Regions from separate parts of the Rossellomorea sp. GAMAL-10_SWC genome, predicted to be linked through region 2. Evidence: riboswitches for the same ligand, from Rfam matches in the RefSeq annotation. Region 2 holds a riboswitch; each other region holds the start of a gene.

Region 1 (5,102 bases), 670 kb from region 2:
CAAAGAAATAATCAGATAATCGATTCAAATATAAAAATACTGGAAGATGAATATTTTCTTGCTTCATTAATGTTACGACCGTTCTTTCGGCACGTCTTGTTACCGCTCTTGCTTGATGAATGATTGCAGCAGGCTTTGACCCACCTGGTAAAATAAAACGTTGTAATGGGGGAGTTGCTTCCATATATTCATCGATTAATGTTTCAAGCTCTTCAACCATTTTCTCTGTCGTTTTAAAAGGGATGCTATCCTTTACTACTGCCAAATCTCCACCACAGTCAAATAGTTCATGTTGGATCTTTTGAAGTGAATTGTAAATATCTCTCGTATCTTCATGATCTAAATATGTCATTGCGTAACCAACGATTGTATTTACTTCGTCAATTGTCCCGTATGACTCTACCCTTAAATCATCTTTGTCAACTCGTTTGCCTACTAAGCTAGTCTGACCTTTATCCCCAGTTTTTGTATAAATTTTCATGAAAAATCTCTCCTTTTTTCAATTTTAATTTACAATACATTACTTTTATAAATAATGACTTTTTTATTTGTTTCGGGATTATCTAAAATTTGAAAAGATGTGTCATATAAACCTTTTAATAAATCTTCACTTAAAACTGAGTCTGTTTTTCCTTCGATATAAATTTTTCCGTCCTTTAATCCTACTAATCGATCACAGTAAAGACTTGCTAAATTTAAGTCATGAAAAACAGTTACGATCGTTTTATTCTCATGTTTTTGTAATTCCTTTAAAACATCTAAAATTTTAATTGTATGCATTAAATCTAAATGGTTACTTGGTTCGTCTAAAAAAATATATGGTGTTTCCTGAGCAAAGCATTGAGCAAGAAATACTCTTTGACGCTCACCACCACTAATTTCATTTATGAGGCTTTTTTCCATCTTCTTAGTACCAGTCATCATCATTGCGTTATTGACTGCAGTTTCATCGATTGTGGACCAGCTAGGAAAAAAGGAAGACGAATGAGCAAGACGTCCAAGTTTAACTGTTTCTTTTACCTCATAAGAATATGTATAGGAATTTTGTTGTGATAAAACAGCAATTTTTTTTGCTATTTGTTTATTAGACATACTAGATACAAATTCTCCATCTAACATGACATTTCCTTTAGACGGTTTAAAAAGTCCACTAAGAATATTTAAAAACGTTGACTTTCCACTCCCATTTGGACCAATAATTCCTAGCCATTCTCCTTGATTAATAGAATAAGACAGTTCATCCAAATCAGTATGAATTCCATCATATGAATATGAGATATCTTGACATTTAATCATACTTTTCCCCTATTTCTTTTCAAAGATAGTAATATTAATGCAAATATTGGAGCACCAATTAATGAAGTAATTACCCCGATTGGTAACTCTCTTGGGGCTAATACAACTCTTGATAATATGTCCGACCCGATTAAAAATATTGCGCCATTGATCATTGATAATGGAAGTAATTTTTTATGTAATGGCCCTACCAAAGTTCTAGTAAAATGCGGAACAACTAATCCTACAAATCCAATTGTTCCAGAAACAGCTACTGCTGCACCAGACAAAATACTACCAGTTAACAAAATTAAATAAGTGGATTTTTTTACATCAATTCCAATATGTTTTGCATTTGTGCTACCAAATGTCATCGCATCTAGCTGCCTATTTTGACTAAATAAAATTAAGAAAGAAATGATTAAAAACGGTAATAAACTAAGAGAGTACTGAATGCCCCTCCCACCGATATTACCCATTAACCAGCCAATTACTGTACGTAATTCATTATTTGAAAAAGTTATAAATAATGATAATAATGCAGAACAAAACGAACTTATTATAATGCCACCTAGTATGATTGTCTCTACATTAAGAGATGGATCTAGTTTTCGAACAAATAGTAATAATAAGATGAGTGTTCCAAATCCAAATAATATACTAACAACTGGCAAAGTAAAATAAGTTACAAAAGGTAAGCTTATTTGAAAAAATAAAACAACCACTGCTCCTACAGAGGCACCTGAAGAGACACCTAATGTAAAAGGATCAGCTAATGGATTTTTAAGTATTCCTTGAAATGCAACACCTGCCAACGAAAGGCTAGCACCGACTAATCCAGCTAACATTACCCTTGGCACTCGTATATTCATGACAATTGTTTGAATATCAGCTGGAACATAATCAGTTTTAAATAGAGCATCTGAAAAGCTAGAAATAATAGAAGAAAAGGGAATCGATGTAGACCCAATCGAAACCCCTAAAATAAATAAAAAAATTAATAAGATAAATGGAATTAAAAAGATTAAATATGTATTATTTATAAAGCTCTGGGTAAACCGCCTTTGCAATTGCTTCGACTCCCTCTGCAAGTCTTGGACCAGGTCTAGATGTTGTATCTGAATTAACATCATATACACGGTGATTTTTAATTGCGTTTACTGTTTGCCAGTTTTTCCTAGCCATTACAGTTTTTTCTAAATTTGGAACATAATATCCATAAGTAGTTAAAATCACATCAGGATTCGCTTTAATAGCTGATTCCTCACTATACTTAACCCAACCTTTTTCACTTTCAGCTACGTTTTTAGCATGAACAATCGAAAGCATTTCATCTAAGAACGTACCTTTACCTGCTGTATATATTTCAGGTGGTCCTGATATTTCAAGCCAAACCTTTGGATTTGTATTTGCTTTAGCTGTTTTTTTGCTAATTTCATCTAATTTTGTTTTCATACCAGTTACTACTTTTTTCGATTGCTCAGTTTTTCCCGTTATTTCTCCAACTTGTTGAATTGTATCATACACGTCATTAATAGTTGCAGCATTTTTTACAACAAAAACATTAATCCCCGCTTGTTTGATCTGTTCTAAACCGTCAGCAGAAATTCCTAAACTTGATTCATGCGCTAAAACTAAATCAGGTTTTAATGAAATAATTTTTTCAACATTATAAGTCATATCGGCATTATTTCCGCCAACTTTATCAATTGATTTTACTTCTTTTGGATAATTGTCAAAATCTGTTACCCCTACTACATCCTTGCCATCACCAATAGAAAACAAGATTTCAGTATTACTTGGAATAAGTGATACGATTCTTTTAGGTGCCTCTTTAAAGCTAACTTCTTTGTTCGTTGCATCTTTTACAGTCATTGGAAAAGTTGCTTGTTCACTCTTACTTACATTCGATTTTTTTTGTGTGGTATCATTATTACAACCAAATAATCCTAAACACAATAACATAATGATAAAACTTGATAAAAACTTCTTCATTTAAATCCTCCTATTATTTTGGAAAGCATAAAAAAACCCATTCATTTTGAATGGGGCTGAAACAACATATAAATACAAGAATTCTTGCAACTGCTGCTTCAAATTCTTACTCCCCGAAGAATTGAACAAGGATGAATTTAGCAGGTCTACTGACTTTGTTTCAACCTACTCCGACCTTCCCATTCTTAAAGAACAGTGGCTATTCGTTTCGTTCACATTACAGTTGCGGGGACAGTTCTGGATTATACCAGATTCCCTTTTAAGCAATACTTGCACTAAACTCATCAATATTTCATTAATTCAATCGTAAGATAAATTTGGTAAGAATTCAATTATTTTCTTTATATGTTTATTATTTTACTAATTTTTTTTGTTTTTTGTTTGTTTTGCAGTGATATCGTCTCTAAACTTAAAGGTAATATGTTTTATATGAAACAAGATTACTCTACATCTTTTTCGTTCATTCGTAAATTATGCGGTATTTTAACTTTAAATGTCGTTCCCTGTCCTTCTTCACTATAGACCTGAATCGATCCACCATGTGCTGTTACAATATTTTTAACGATTGATAAACCTAAACCCGTGCCACTTCTACCTCTTGTACGAGCTTTATCCGCTTTATAAAAACGTTCAAATACAAATGGTAAATCTTCTTTTGAAATCCCTGCACCTGAATCAATAAAATTAAATGTAGTTGATCTTTCATTTTGATTTACTGAAACAATAATTCTTCCATTTTCATTTGTATGTCTTATTGCATTATCAATTAAATTTGTAAAAACCTGTTCCATCCGATCCTCATCTATGTAGATATTTAAATGCGGAATGTTGTCGATTTCTCCAAATAACTTAATATTTTTTTCCTTTGCTAAACCTTTAAACTTGCGTAAAATCCGATCAACAAATTGTACTAGAGGAACGAAGTCTCTATTTAATTCAGTAAATCCGTTCTCCATTCTTGCTAAATCTAACAAATCATTTACTAATCGACCCATTCTAAGTGACTCATCATAAATGATTTGTGACAATTCTTGCATCTCTTCCTTGGATTCTGCTACACCATCAACAATCGCTTCGCTATAACCTTGTAATAAGGAAATAGGCGTTCGTAGTTCATGAGAAACATGCGCTATAAAATCTTTTCTCATCTTTTCTAACCGTCTTTGTTCTGTAACATCACGAATCACCGCTACAACGCCTCTTATATTTGTTTGATTATAAAGAGGCGACATTAAAACTTGCCAATTGCCTTGATCGAAATTTAATTCTATAAATTGCTTTTTCTCACTTTCGACGACTAATACAAATAAATCTAATAGTTCCTTCGTTAAAACAAGTGAAGAAGGTTCTTCAAATTGATCATCATTAAGCATTTTCAAAAAGCGTTCAGCTGGTGGATTCGATGTCACGATTTGACCTTCTTTATCAATCGAAATTACACCATCTACCATACTTGTAATAATATTAGAAACCTTCTCCTTCTCTTGTTTTAATGCATTCATATTAAAATTTAATTGTTTACTCATCTTGTTAAATGAATACGCAAGTTCTCCAATTTCATCACTTGAATGGATTGGTACTTTCACATTAAAATTCCCTGAAGTCATACTACTTACAACTTCTTTCATCTTTCTAAGAGGAGCTGTAATTTTAGAAGAAAGAAAGAATGAGAAAAATGTTGTTAACACGATCCCAATCGATGCCGCGAGCAAGACAAAATTAGTCGTTTGGTGAATCATCACTTTTACAGGTTGTAATGTTTGGTATATAAATACAGCTCCATTTTTTGAGTTTGTATGTAATGGAACACCTACTACTAATTTTTCTCTCTC
Region 2 (5,102 bases):
TTTTGGAGTGTCCTGCCTGTAAGAGCATGATCGGAATCAAGACAACATGGTCGGCCCCTTTCTCCACACATAGATCGATGCCTTGATTCACTGTTGGTTGTTCAAATTCTAAAAAACACGTCTCGACCAGGAAAGAATCTTCCCAAGTCTTTCTCATCTCACGGATGAACTCTCGAACCTGCTGATTTCCTTCTTGATCTCTACTTCCATGCCCCACAAATAAAATTGCTCTCAAAATATTTCCTCCCCTTTGTTTGTAAATGCCTTACCTGCCAATTATCGCTAGACTTCTCTCCTTTATTCCCCGCAAACAGCTGCTTCGATTTTAAGATTTGGTGTGATATCCTGGTACACAAAACCTTGAACTTCTTTGACCCGTTTAAAAAATTTATAGAAACGTTCATTTGGATACGCCTTTTGTTGGTACTCTTGAACAATTCCCTCTATGACCCCGACAATTTTGTCCGGTGCGATTCCTTCAGCTACGATTTGGCCATTATGAGCGGTTCTTCCAGCTGTCTTGGCTCCTAAAAATAAATCAAACGCTCCCTTACGATAGACAATGCCAATATCTTCTTTTACGGCTCCATAACAAGCCATGCCGCAGCCATTCACACCAAGTTTCAATTCTTTTGGGAGTTCCATGCCGCCAAGCCTTTCTTGTAGCTCATCGGCATAAGGGATGGAATCCTTCTTTTCTCCGTCACAAAAATCACAGGCTTTTACGGTTAATACGTCGCCAACAGGAGCAATCAAAAAGTTGGCTCTCGTTAGTTTTTCAATAATCTCATCAGGCTTAGAGGTTAAAATTTGCAGCTTCATAAAATGGTCTTGTGTGTATTCCATGACTCCTTCTTTTCCGACAATTTCGGAAAGAATGACCATCTGATGCGCGGTAAATTTTTTATTGGCGACACCAGGGCTGACCGCTACCTCAAAAATAGATTGAAAGTCTTGCTTCACAATTAAACCTTGGGTTTGTCCATAGGTCTCACCAAGGATCATTTGCAAGGCTTCCTCAGCCAACTCTCTTGGCGACTCTTTCACAGAGGTTGGGGTGACTAGTTTCTTGTTTACTGGCATTACATCTTCCATTTGCTCCAATGCCCATGGTTCAGCTTCCTTTTGCAGACGCTGATGCGGTTTCAAAGGTTGAATTGCCTGATTTAATGTATACTTCCGCTGATAACCACGCGGAGTAATCATCAATTCATCGTAGAAAAATGTTGAAGAGTTGCCTATTAAAACGGTAGTTAACATGCCAATTTCATGTTCTAACATTTCTTGTAAATTTGTTAAGACGATCTTTTGACTATCACGGTAGGCACTCTTTACCAATCCTACAGGGGTGTCTGGCGAGCGGTATTTTAATAGAATTTTTTGTGCTTCCATGATCTGACGTGTTCTTCTCCCGCTTTTTGGATTGTATAGGGCAATCACAAAATCAGCTTGAGCGGCCGCTTCGATTCGTTTCTCGATCAAGCTCCACGGTGTTAAATGGTCACTTAAGCTAATCGTACAGGCATCATGCATGACCGGCGCGCCTAATAAAGCAGCACAGGAGTTGATGGCAGAAATGCCAGGGACCACCTCCACTTTTACCCCTGATTCTTTTTTCCAACCTTTTTCAACTAGCACTTCGTAAACAAGTCCTGCCATTCCATAAACACCAGCATCACCGCTCGAAATGACAGCTACCGTGTAACCGAGCTCAGCTTGTTTCACAGCCTCCTGGGCACGGCTCACTTCTTCTGTCATTCCTGTGCTGATGATTTGCTTTCCGGCTATTAATCCCTTGATTAAATCAACGTAGGTTTTGTAGCCGATAATGATATCACTTTCTTGGATGGCTTCCTTTGCCCGTCCGGTAATATGTTTTTCATCACCAGGGCCAAAACCAATAACCAATAATTTACCTTTCACACTATTACGCCACCTTCCACAATTTCAAACTAGAATCCAGCTACTATCCGCTGTTAAATCTTTTCTTTAACCGCTTTTTGTATTCCTTCGATACATTCCGACCCTTCTGGATGTATGAATCCAGCTTCGGAATATTGATAGATCGAATGCTCCTGAAGGCAATGGCCTTCAGCCAGATGACGCTTTACAATCGTAGTTCCCACTTCTGGGGTTACGTTTTTATACCAAGTCCCTGAAGGATAGACGATGGCAACAGGTGCATCCTTACATCTTCCATTGCATCTCGTTCTTGTAGTATGTATGATTGAATCTAAGCTTAAATTGGTGATTTCATTCCGTATTGCTTGTGTCGCTTCCTCCCCACCCTTTCTCATACAGCTGCTGCCGTTACAAATGAGGACATGGTGTTTCGTCCCTTGTAAATTCCAAGTAGTCATGTAACATACTCCCTTTCGTTTTTTCATAAAAAAAGCACCCCTATGGACATAGGGGTGCAGAATAAATACACACAAAAAAATAGCGATGTAAGTTCAGCACTTCTACCTATGTTCCCGTAGGTTGATTGAAGCTATTAGGTAAAGGCAGGTCTCCTGACTTAGGTTCATCATTCTATTGCGTCTTCCCAAATTCCTTCAGTGACATCTGCAATGAACTCCCCATACAGTGGCGGGTACCGTGACGGATTTAAACCGTACTTCCCTATTAAGCACTATTTTCATAGTGCACCAATCCTAATCTATTCAATTTTTAAAAAGACTTGTTTCTTGTAGAGGCATACTATAGGCATAAAAAAATGATTTAGAATCATTAAAACGAAAAAATCCGTTCAACATAAGTTGAACGGATAAAACGCCAGCACAAAGAAAGTTAATAAATAATCCTTTTTGTCCAAACGTTTCATCTTCTCAACCCCCGAAGAAATCGAAACTTTAAAAGCTAAGACAGGTCTCCTGACTTGTGTATCTTCCTACTTTAGACCCTTCCCGTAACGTCCATATAAACGTTTCAGTGGTTTGTCTATTTCGTCCACACTTACAGTTGCGGGGACAGTTCTGGTAATGCTCCAGATTCCCTATTAAGCCCTAAGGCATCTTAACGAATTGTTAACAAATTAATATTCAATTTATTAGATATTTATTAGATATTATTATTCTAGTCTATCAGAATTAATATTTCAAGAGGTTATTAAACTACTTTAAGGAAAACGCTATCCTCCAATAACTTCATCTTTTTTAAGTAATTGAATTATTATAGATATAAAAGAAATTAAATATCTTCATTTCTTTTTTTAAAACTTATTGTTATTTAAGGACAAGTAAAAAGAGAACTCTTCGTGGGTTTTCTTGTAAACTTGTCCGTGAAATTGTCCGCACTTTTTTTATTATATTTTCTCGACTACTACTGCCGTTCCATAAGCGACAATTTCACTCATGTTTTGCCCTATTTCACCTGAATCAAAACGCATCATGATAATTGCATTTGCATCCATTTCACTAGCATTTTTAGTCATTCGATCCATTGCTTCTTTTCTCGCATCCTCAAGCATTGCAGTGTATTGTTTGATTTCTCCACCAACAAGACTTTTTAGACCAGCTAAAATATCGCCACCAAGTCCTCTACTACGTACAATAACTCCAAATACAGGACCCTTTACTTCAACTAGTTTATACCCTTCAATGTTTTCAGTTGTAACTACGATCATAATGTTCACCTCAAAATTTTTATTCTTTACACAAAATTATTTTCCAATTTTGTGTATGTATTTCAATGCCATTTTTAAACTTCATTAATTAAAAATGGAAAATTTGAAACGTATATTGTATTAATTCTATGTAATTGGTTTAATCCCTTTTTACAAAAGAGAAATTCATTTTTTCAGAAAATTAATATTCGTTAAAATTTCCGAGACTGATTTTTCTATTTCAATTGATGACTTCTTATTTACATCTATAAATTTAGTGCTAAACTTTAATCATTCTCATTTTACCATCTACTCACTTTTCGAGAGCACAATTTTATTTTATCATAATATTATCTGCATTTAATTACCAACAAAATATAAATTGGACTATAATAATGTTATATGATTATTATTATTTAAAGGTAGTTAAGGAGAATTTATGCTTAGAATTTTCATCATTATCGGGGGGTTACTATTATTATTATTTATTCTTTATGGACCAATCCCGAGTTTACTAACACGTTTATTTAAATTCTTTTCAATCCATCAAGTTTATTCTAAAAGTCAAAAACGAATTGCTTTAACTTTTGATGATGGTCCACATCCAGTTTATACGAATTTACTTTTAGATTTACTCCAAAGTCATTCGATTAAAGCAACTTTTTTTGTATTAGGTTCAGCGGCAGAAAAGTATCCTACGATCATTAAAAGAATACATGAAGATGGTCACTTAATCGGAATACACAATTATAAACATAAATGTAATTGGTTTCTCAGTCCAAAACAATTAAAAAATCAAATAAAAAAGACTGCAAGTATTATTAAGAAAATAACGAACGATAACCCACTTTATTATCGACCACCTTGGGGGTTAGCTTCACTTCCACTTCTATTTCAGAAAAAGCTTAAAATTATTTTATGGTCTGTAATGGCAAATGATTGGAGTAGTAAAAAAGGAAGTGAAGGCATTTATAGTCTTTTGTTAAATCAAACGAAACCAGGAGCAATTATTTTATTACATGATAATGGAGATACATTTGGTGCAGACGAGGATGCTCCTATTCATACAATAAAAGCGTTAGAGAGATTTATTGAACATTGTTTACAAAACCAATATCAGTTTGTTAGGATTGATCATTAGCTTATTAAAACTAAACACCACAAGGAAACTCTTTACCTTGTGGTGTTTTTACGTATTCATAAAGTTATTAGTCATAACACTCTTAAGAAATGGAACTAAAAATATCATTGACAATTAATTGTGAACTAAATCCTTTATTTAATGCGGTTAAAGATGATTTCATTTGTTCTAAATGATTTGATTTGAAAAGAATTCGATTAATATAAAAAGTTAATTCATTTAACGACTTTACTGTTACTGAAGCACCAGCATTTTCAAATATTCTGGAATTCTCTTTTTCTTGTCCTGGTGTTGGTTTATATAGGATTGTCGGTAAATTACATGCAATACATTCTGATAATGTAATACCACCAGGCT
Region 3 (5,102 bases), 500 kb from region 2:
ACTCCATCCGATTTTAAAAGATCATTCTGCTTAAAAATCCAATCTGTTTTCGAAAGTATTTTTTAAGATAGAAAATAAAAAACACACAAGCAGTATCTGCCTGTGTGTAAATTGGATGTGATTTAATAAGCCATGTATATATAAAAATATATATACGTTAGAATTTATTTCAAATGAAATATAATAGTAAATAAACCATGCATTTAAGACAATGGATTAATTTAATATTAGTATAGGCTCATAAATAGACATAGTTATCCAATTTCTCTGATTTCAGGCAGAGTACTTTTTTGCTATAAAATTCATTAGCTTAAAAAGTTATCGGATATTGTACATAGTGTCTAAATTTGATGCCTCCTTAAAAATATTAATTTAATCTTAGCTTACTTTTAGTATGATTTCAATGCTTTCTTTTTATTCATTCCAAATTAATGCCAATTCCTTACTCAATTTCTTTCTTAATTGGCGACTTTCTAATCGTTTAAATGCTAATTGCTGTAATTTAATTTCTTCCTCAGTTTCTGGAATAACCTCTACTACTTTATGTGGTTTTCCATCTTTTAGTGCAACAAATGTTACAAAACATGTTGCAGCAACTCTTTTTTCACCTGAAAGTAGGTCTTCGGCAGTAGCTCGAACAAATACTTCCATTGAGCTTGAGCCCGTTAAGATCACGAACGATTCATAATAAATGCAGTCACTTTCACGAACTGGACATAAAAATTCTACTGAATCCATCGATGCGGTTACACATTCCATTCTTGAATGCTTTGTAGCTGAAATGGAGGCAATTAAGTCCATAGCGGCAAGCATTTTTCCTCCGAATAATGTACCATGGTTATTTAAATCAGTTGGAAATATTCTACTACTATCAAATACTCTGGATTCTTTTACATATCTACCACTCATCGATTTCACCCTATCATTAAATAATTGAATAATATTTTTCTCGAACTTTTTTCGCAGATTTTACCATATTTGTTAAGGCATCTATTACCTCAGTTTCATTGCGCGTCTTTAAACCACAGTCTGGATTAACCCAAAATCTATTTGCATCACACACTTTTAAAGAACTAATAATATTTTCTTCTATTTCCTCAACCGATGGTACCCTCGGACTATGAATATCATACACGCCTAAACCAATTCCAAATGGATAAGGGGACTCAGCTAAATAAGTAGAAAATTCTTGATGACTTCTTGCATGTTCAATTGAAATAACATCTGCATCTAAATCAATAATTGTGTCCATAATATCGCTAAAATTGCTATAACACATATGAGTATGTATTTGTGTTTCATTTCGGACGCTTGAAGTAGCTAAACGAAATGCTCTCGTTACCCAATGTAAATATTGACCCCAATCTTTTTGCTTCAATGGTAAACCTTCTCGAATTGCAGGTTCATCAACTTGAATAATTGAAATGCCAGCCGTTTCAAGTGCTTTTACTTCTTTACGTAAAGCTAGTGCAATTTCATTTGCTATTTCTTCTCTTGTACGATCCTCACGAACAAACGACCAATTTAATATTGTAACTGGACCTGTTAACATTCCTTTGACTGATTTAGCTGTTAAGCTTTGTGCATACTCAGTTTCATTTACAGTAATTGGCTTTGTAAATTCAACTTTACTAAAAATAATTGGCGGTTTAACACAGCGTGATCCATAAGATTGAACCCATGCTTTTTTCGTAAATGCAAATCCCTCTAGTTTCTCACCAAAATATTCAACCATATCCGTACGTTCATACTCACCATGTACTAATACATCCATATCAATATTTTCTTGAATCTCAATCCACTCTTTAATTTTCAATTTAATTTGATTCATATATTCTGAATCATCAATTGTTCCTTTGCGCCATTGCTGTCTTATTTGTTTAATTTCCTTCGTTTGAGGGAAACTTCCAATTGTAGTCGTTGGTAAAATCGGTAAATTCATTACTTTATTTTGTAATGGATATCTTAAATGGAATGGTACTGGTCTTCTAAAATCTTCTTCATTAATGGATTCCAGTTCATTACTAGTTGAATGATTTTTTTTGCTAAGCTGTTTTAAATTTACTAAACAATTACTTGCATATTTAACTTCATTTTCAAACATGCTCGCTTTGTTTATAAATAAACTTTTTAGTATCACTAACTCTTCTAATTTTTCATCAGCAAACGATAATGCCTCGAACAATGTTTCATTTAATAATTTCTCTTCAACTTTTGTAACTGGTACATGAAGCAAACTACAAGACGGTTGAATCCACCAATCTTTTGGACTTATTTCTTTTTTAAGAGAATTTAAAAAATCAATGGAATCATTTAAATCATTTCTCCAAATATTACGCCCATTAAGTATTCCTACGCCTAATACCTTGTCATTTGGAAATCCGTACTTCAGGATCGACTCTAAATTTCCATCTTTACCGTGAACAAAATCAAGACCAATACCTGATACTGGGAATGAAATTAGTTCTTTATATTGTTCAACTGCTTCAAAGAAAGTTTGAAGCATAATTGATAATGTAGGTACAGCTTTTGCGATTTGATCATAAACTTCTTTCATAAAACGAATATCTTCGCTTGACTCTTCTAACACAAAACATGGTTCATCAATTTGTACCCACTCAACACCTTCATTCTCTAGCTCTTTAAGCATTTGTATATAGAGGTTTACTAGTTTATTAATTATGTTTCGTTTTTCTTCTTCCTGGTAACCTTTTGCTAACTGTACAAATGAATAGATTCCTAGAATGACAGGTTTCGTTTTTATACCAAGCTCAATTAGAGCCTCTTTGTATGCTTCTAATGGCTTATTGAATAGCAATTTAGATTGCTTCTCTTTTTGATATTCAGGAACGATATAGTGATAGTTTGTATTAAACCATTTCGTCATTTCACAAGCTACAATGTTTTTACTACCCCTTGCTAATGCAAAATACGTATCTAGACTTGGTCTTTCATTTATTTCACCAAATCGACCAGGAATCCAACCAAACATAGTAGCAAAATCTAACACATGATCATAAAACGTAAAATCATTTACAGGGACTAGTTCCACACCTAAATCGTACTGTTTTTTTATTGAGCTTAATCTTAGTGATTTCATTTCCTTCTCAAATTCTTCTTGATTAATTTTCTTTTGCCAAAAGCTTTCTAACGTTTTTTTCCATTCACGATTTTCACCAATTCTCGGATATCCTAGATTACTTATTTGTACCATCTTTTCCCTCTCCTTTTAACTAAAATAAAAAAGCATTTTTATCTCATAAGAGACAAAAATGCCTTTAAGTTGGAAAACATAAATAATTAGAATACGTTAACTTAAGCTTTCTTTCCATAAGGCACCTCCCTATCTCTCGTAGGTCAAACAGCGTCGTTAGAATAGGCAGGTCTCCTGACTTAAGAATCTTTGTAAATAAAAGCCTTCCCTATTTTAATAAGTGGCATCTTCTTATTTACTCCTCTATTACAGTGGCGGGACCGTGTTGGAATTAAACCAAACTTCCCTTTTAAGTAAATGATTTCAAACTTTGAACTTCATTTACACCTATTCCCTACTATTTAGTTTTCATCATTTTGTCATAAAATGCAAAAATAGTCAAAATATTTTTTTATTTTTCGTTCTATTTTAAAAAAATTTTTATTTTGGATTAAATAAATGCTGTTGATTTAGTAATTCAAGTAATTAAAATATGCGTTCGTATACTAATCTCATCCAGTTTAATTACTGTTTGATCTAATCATACGAACGCATTGATTGTTTATAAAATTTATTTTTTTATTGAATAGCTATGTTCAAAGAAACATCTTACCATCAAACTAAGTAATGTATTAATTAGCTATTTCTTCATCTGATTGAGCATCTAATGGTACACGTTTTCCGATACCAAAAGCATAGAAACAAATGACAAGGATTGCCAAGAAAATAATCCCTACAATAAGTGAGATGCGTGTGTCATCATTAAACCACATACCGATCAATACCATAACTAAATAGGCTAATGTTAAGTAGTTAGTAAATGGTGCAAAAGGCATTTTAAAAGGATGATTTTTAATTTCATCTCCTTTTACTTTTCTGAAACGAATATGACTAATTAAGATGACAAACCACGGGATCATCCCAGGAAGTACACTTGCACTGTATACATACACGAATAAGTTTTTTGGTGCAATAAAATTTAAAATAACGCCAATTACTAAACCAATTAGTACACCGAACGTACCAAATAAAGGCACTCCGTTATTTGAGACTTTTGTAAAATATTTTGGTGCTTGTCCATTTATACCTAATGTATAAAGCATGCGACCTGCACTATAAATACCACTGTTACAACCAGACAATGCAGCAGTGATTACGACAAAGTTAATAATTCCAGCTGCAGCTGTAATACCAAATTTTGCGAAAGTTACAACAAACGGGCTACCAATCGAATTTAGTTGATCCCAAGGGAAAACTGTTACAATTACAAAAATAGCACCAATATAGAAAATTAAAATACGCCAAATAAGACTTTGAATCGCATCTTTTAATGTTTTTTTCGGATTTTCTGCTTCTCCAGCTGTAATACCAATCAATTCAACGCCTTGATAAGCTCCAACAACTAGTGAAAGTGCAAAGAAGAAACCTGACCAACCACCTGTAAAGAATCCGCCATTTTTCCAAAGGTTAGATAGTCCAATCGCATTTCCACCGTTTCCAAGACCGAAGAAAATAAGACCAAACCCTGCAACAATCATTAATAAAATCGTAACGACTTTAATCATTGCAAACCAAAATTCAAATTCACCAAATGATTTAACGGAAATTAAATTTGCTGCACCAAGAATCACAATTGCAATAATTCCTGGTATCCAAGCAGGTAGGTCTGGAAACCAGTATTTCATATATGCCCCAACTGCAATAATTTCTGACATTCCAACAATAACCCACTGGAACCAATTACTCCAAGCAGTCATATACCCTGCTAAAGGGTGTATATATTTATGGCCAAATGTCGCAAATGAACCTGTACTTGGCTCTAGGTATAGCATTTCCCCCATTGCACGCATAATGAAGAAGATAAAAATCCCCGAAATTGCATAAGCAAGCATTACTGAAGGGCCCGTCC

Evidence for each region. Region 2 has a riboswitch for cobalamin ahead of V5E38_RS08565 ((2Fe-2S) ferredoxin domain-containing protein). Riboswitches for the same ligand answer to the same signal wherever they lie in the genome.
Region 1: another riboswitch for cobalamin. It lies ahead of V5E38_RS11955 (ABC transporter substrate-binding protein); the one in region 2 lies ahead of V5E38_RS08565 ((2Fe-2S) ferredoxin domain-containing protein).
Region 3: another riboswitch for cobalamin. It lies ahead of metE (5-methyltetrahydropteroyltriglutamate--homocysteine S-methyltransferase); the one in region 2 lies ahead of V5E38_RS08565 ((2Fe-2S) ferredoxin domain-containing protein).

The regions. Positions count from the first base shown of each region.
Region 1 is NZ_CP144911.1:2,427,826-2,432,927, forward strand. Features, by position in the region: gene V5E38_RS11940 (cob(I)yrinic acid a,c-diamide adenosyltransferase) at 1-481, opposite strand, end outside; gene V5E38_RS11945 (ABC transporter ATP-binding protein) at 511-1,296, opposite strand; gene V5E38_RS11950 (FecCD family ABC transporter permease) at 1,293-2,345, opposite strand; gene V5E38_RS11955 (ABC transporter substrate-binding protein) at 2,311-3,270, opposite strand; cobalamin riboswitch at 3,393-3,565, opposite strand; gene V5E38_RS11960 (ATP-binding protein) at 3,711-5,102, opposite strand, start outside.
Region 2 is NZ_CP144911.1:1,753,346-1,758,447, reverse strand. Features, by position in the region: gene V5E38_RS08575 (sirohydrochlorin chelatase) at 1-235, opposite strand, end outside; gene cobJ (precorrin-3B C(17)-methyltransferase) at 298-1,923, opposite strand; gene V5E38_RS08565 ((2Fe-2S) ferredoxin domain-containing protein) at 1,977-2,360, opposite strand; cobalamin riboswitch at 2,487-2,668, opposite strand; cobalamin riboswitch at 2,847-3,033, opposite strand; gene V5E38_RS08560 (YbjQ family protein) at 3,305-3,625, opposite strand; gene V5E38_RS08555 (polysaccharide deacetylase family protein) at 4,044-4,745, shown strand; gene V5E38_RS08550 (MGDG synthase family glycosyltransferase) at 4,828-5,102, opposite strand, start outside.
Region 3 is NZ_CP144911.1:1,249,534-1,254,635, reverse strand. Features, by position in the region: gene V5E38_RS05990 (acyl-CoA thioesterase) at 415-909, opposite strand; gene metE (5-methyltetrahydropteroyltriglutamate--homocysteine S-methyltransferase) at 926-3,214, opposite strand; cobalamin riboswitch at 3,362-3,560, opposite strand; gene V5E38_RS05980 (amino acid permease) at 3,826-5,102, opposite strand, start outside.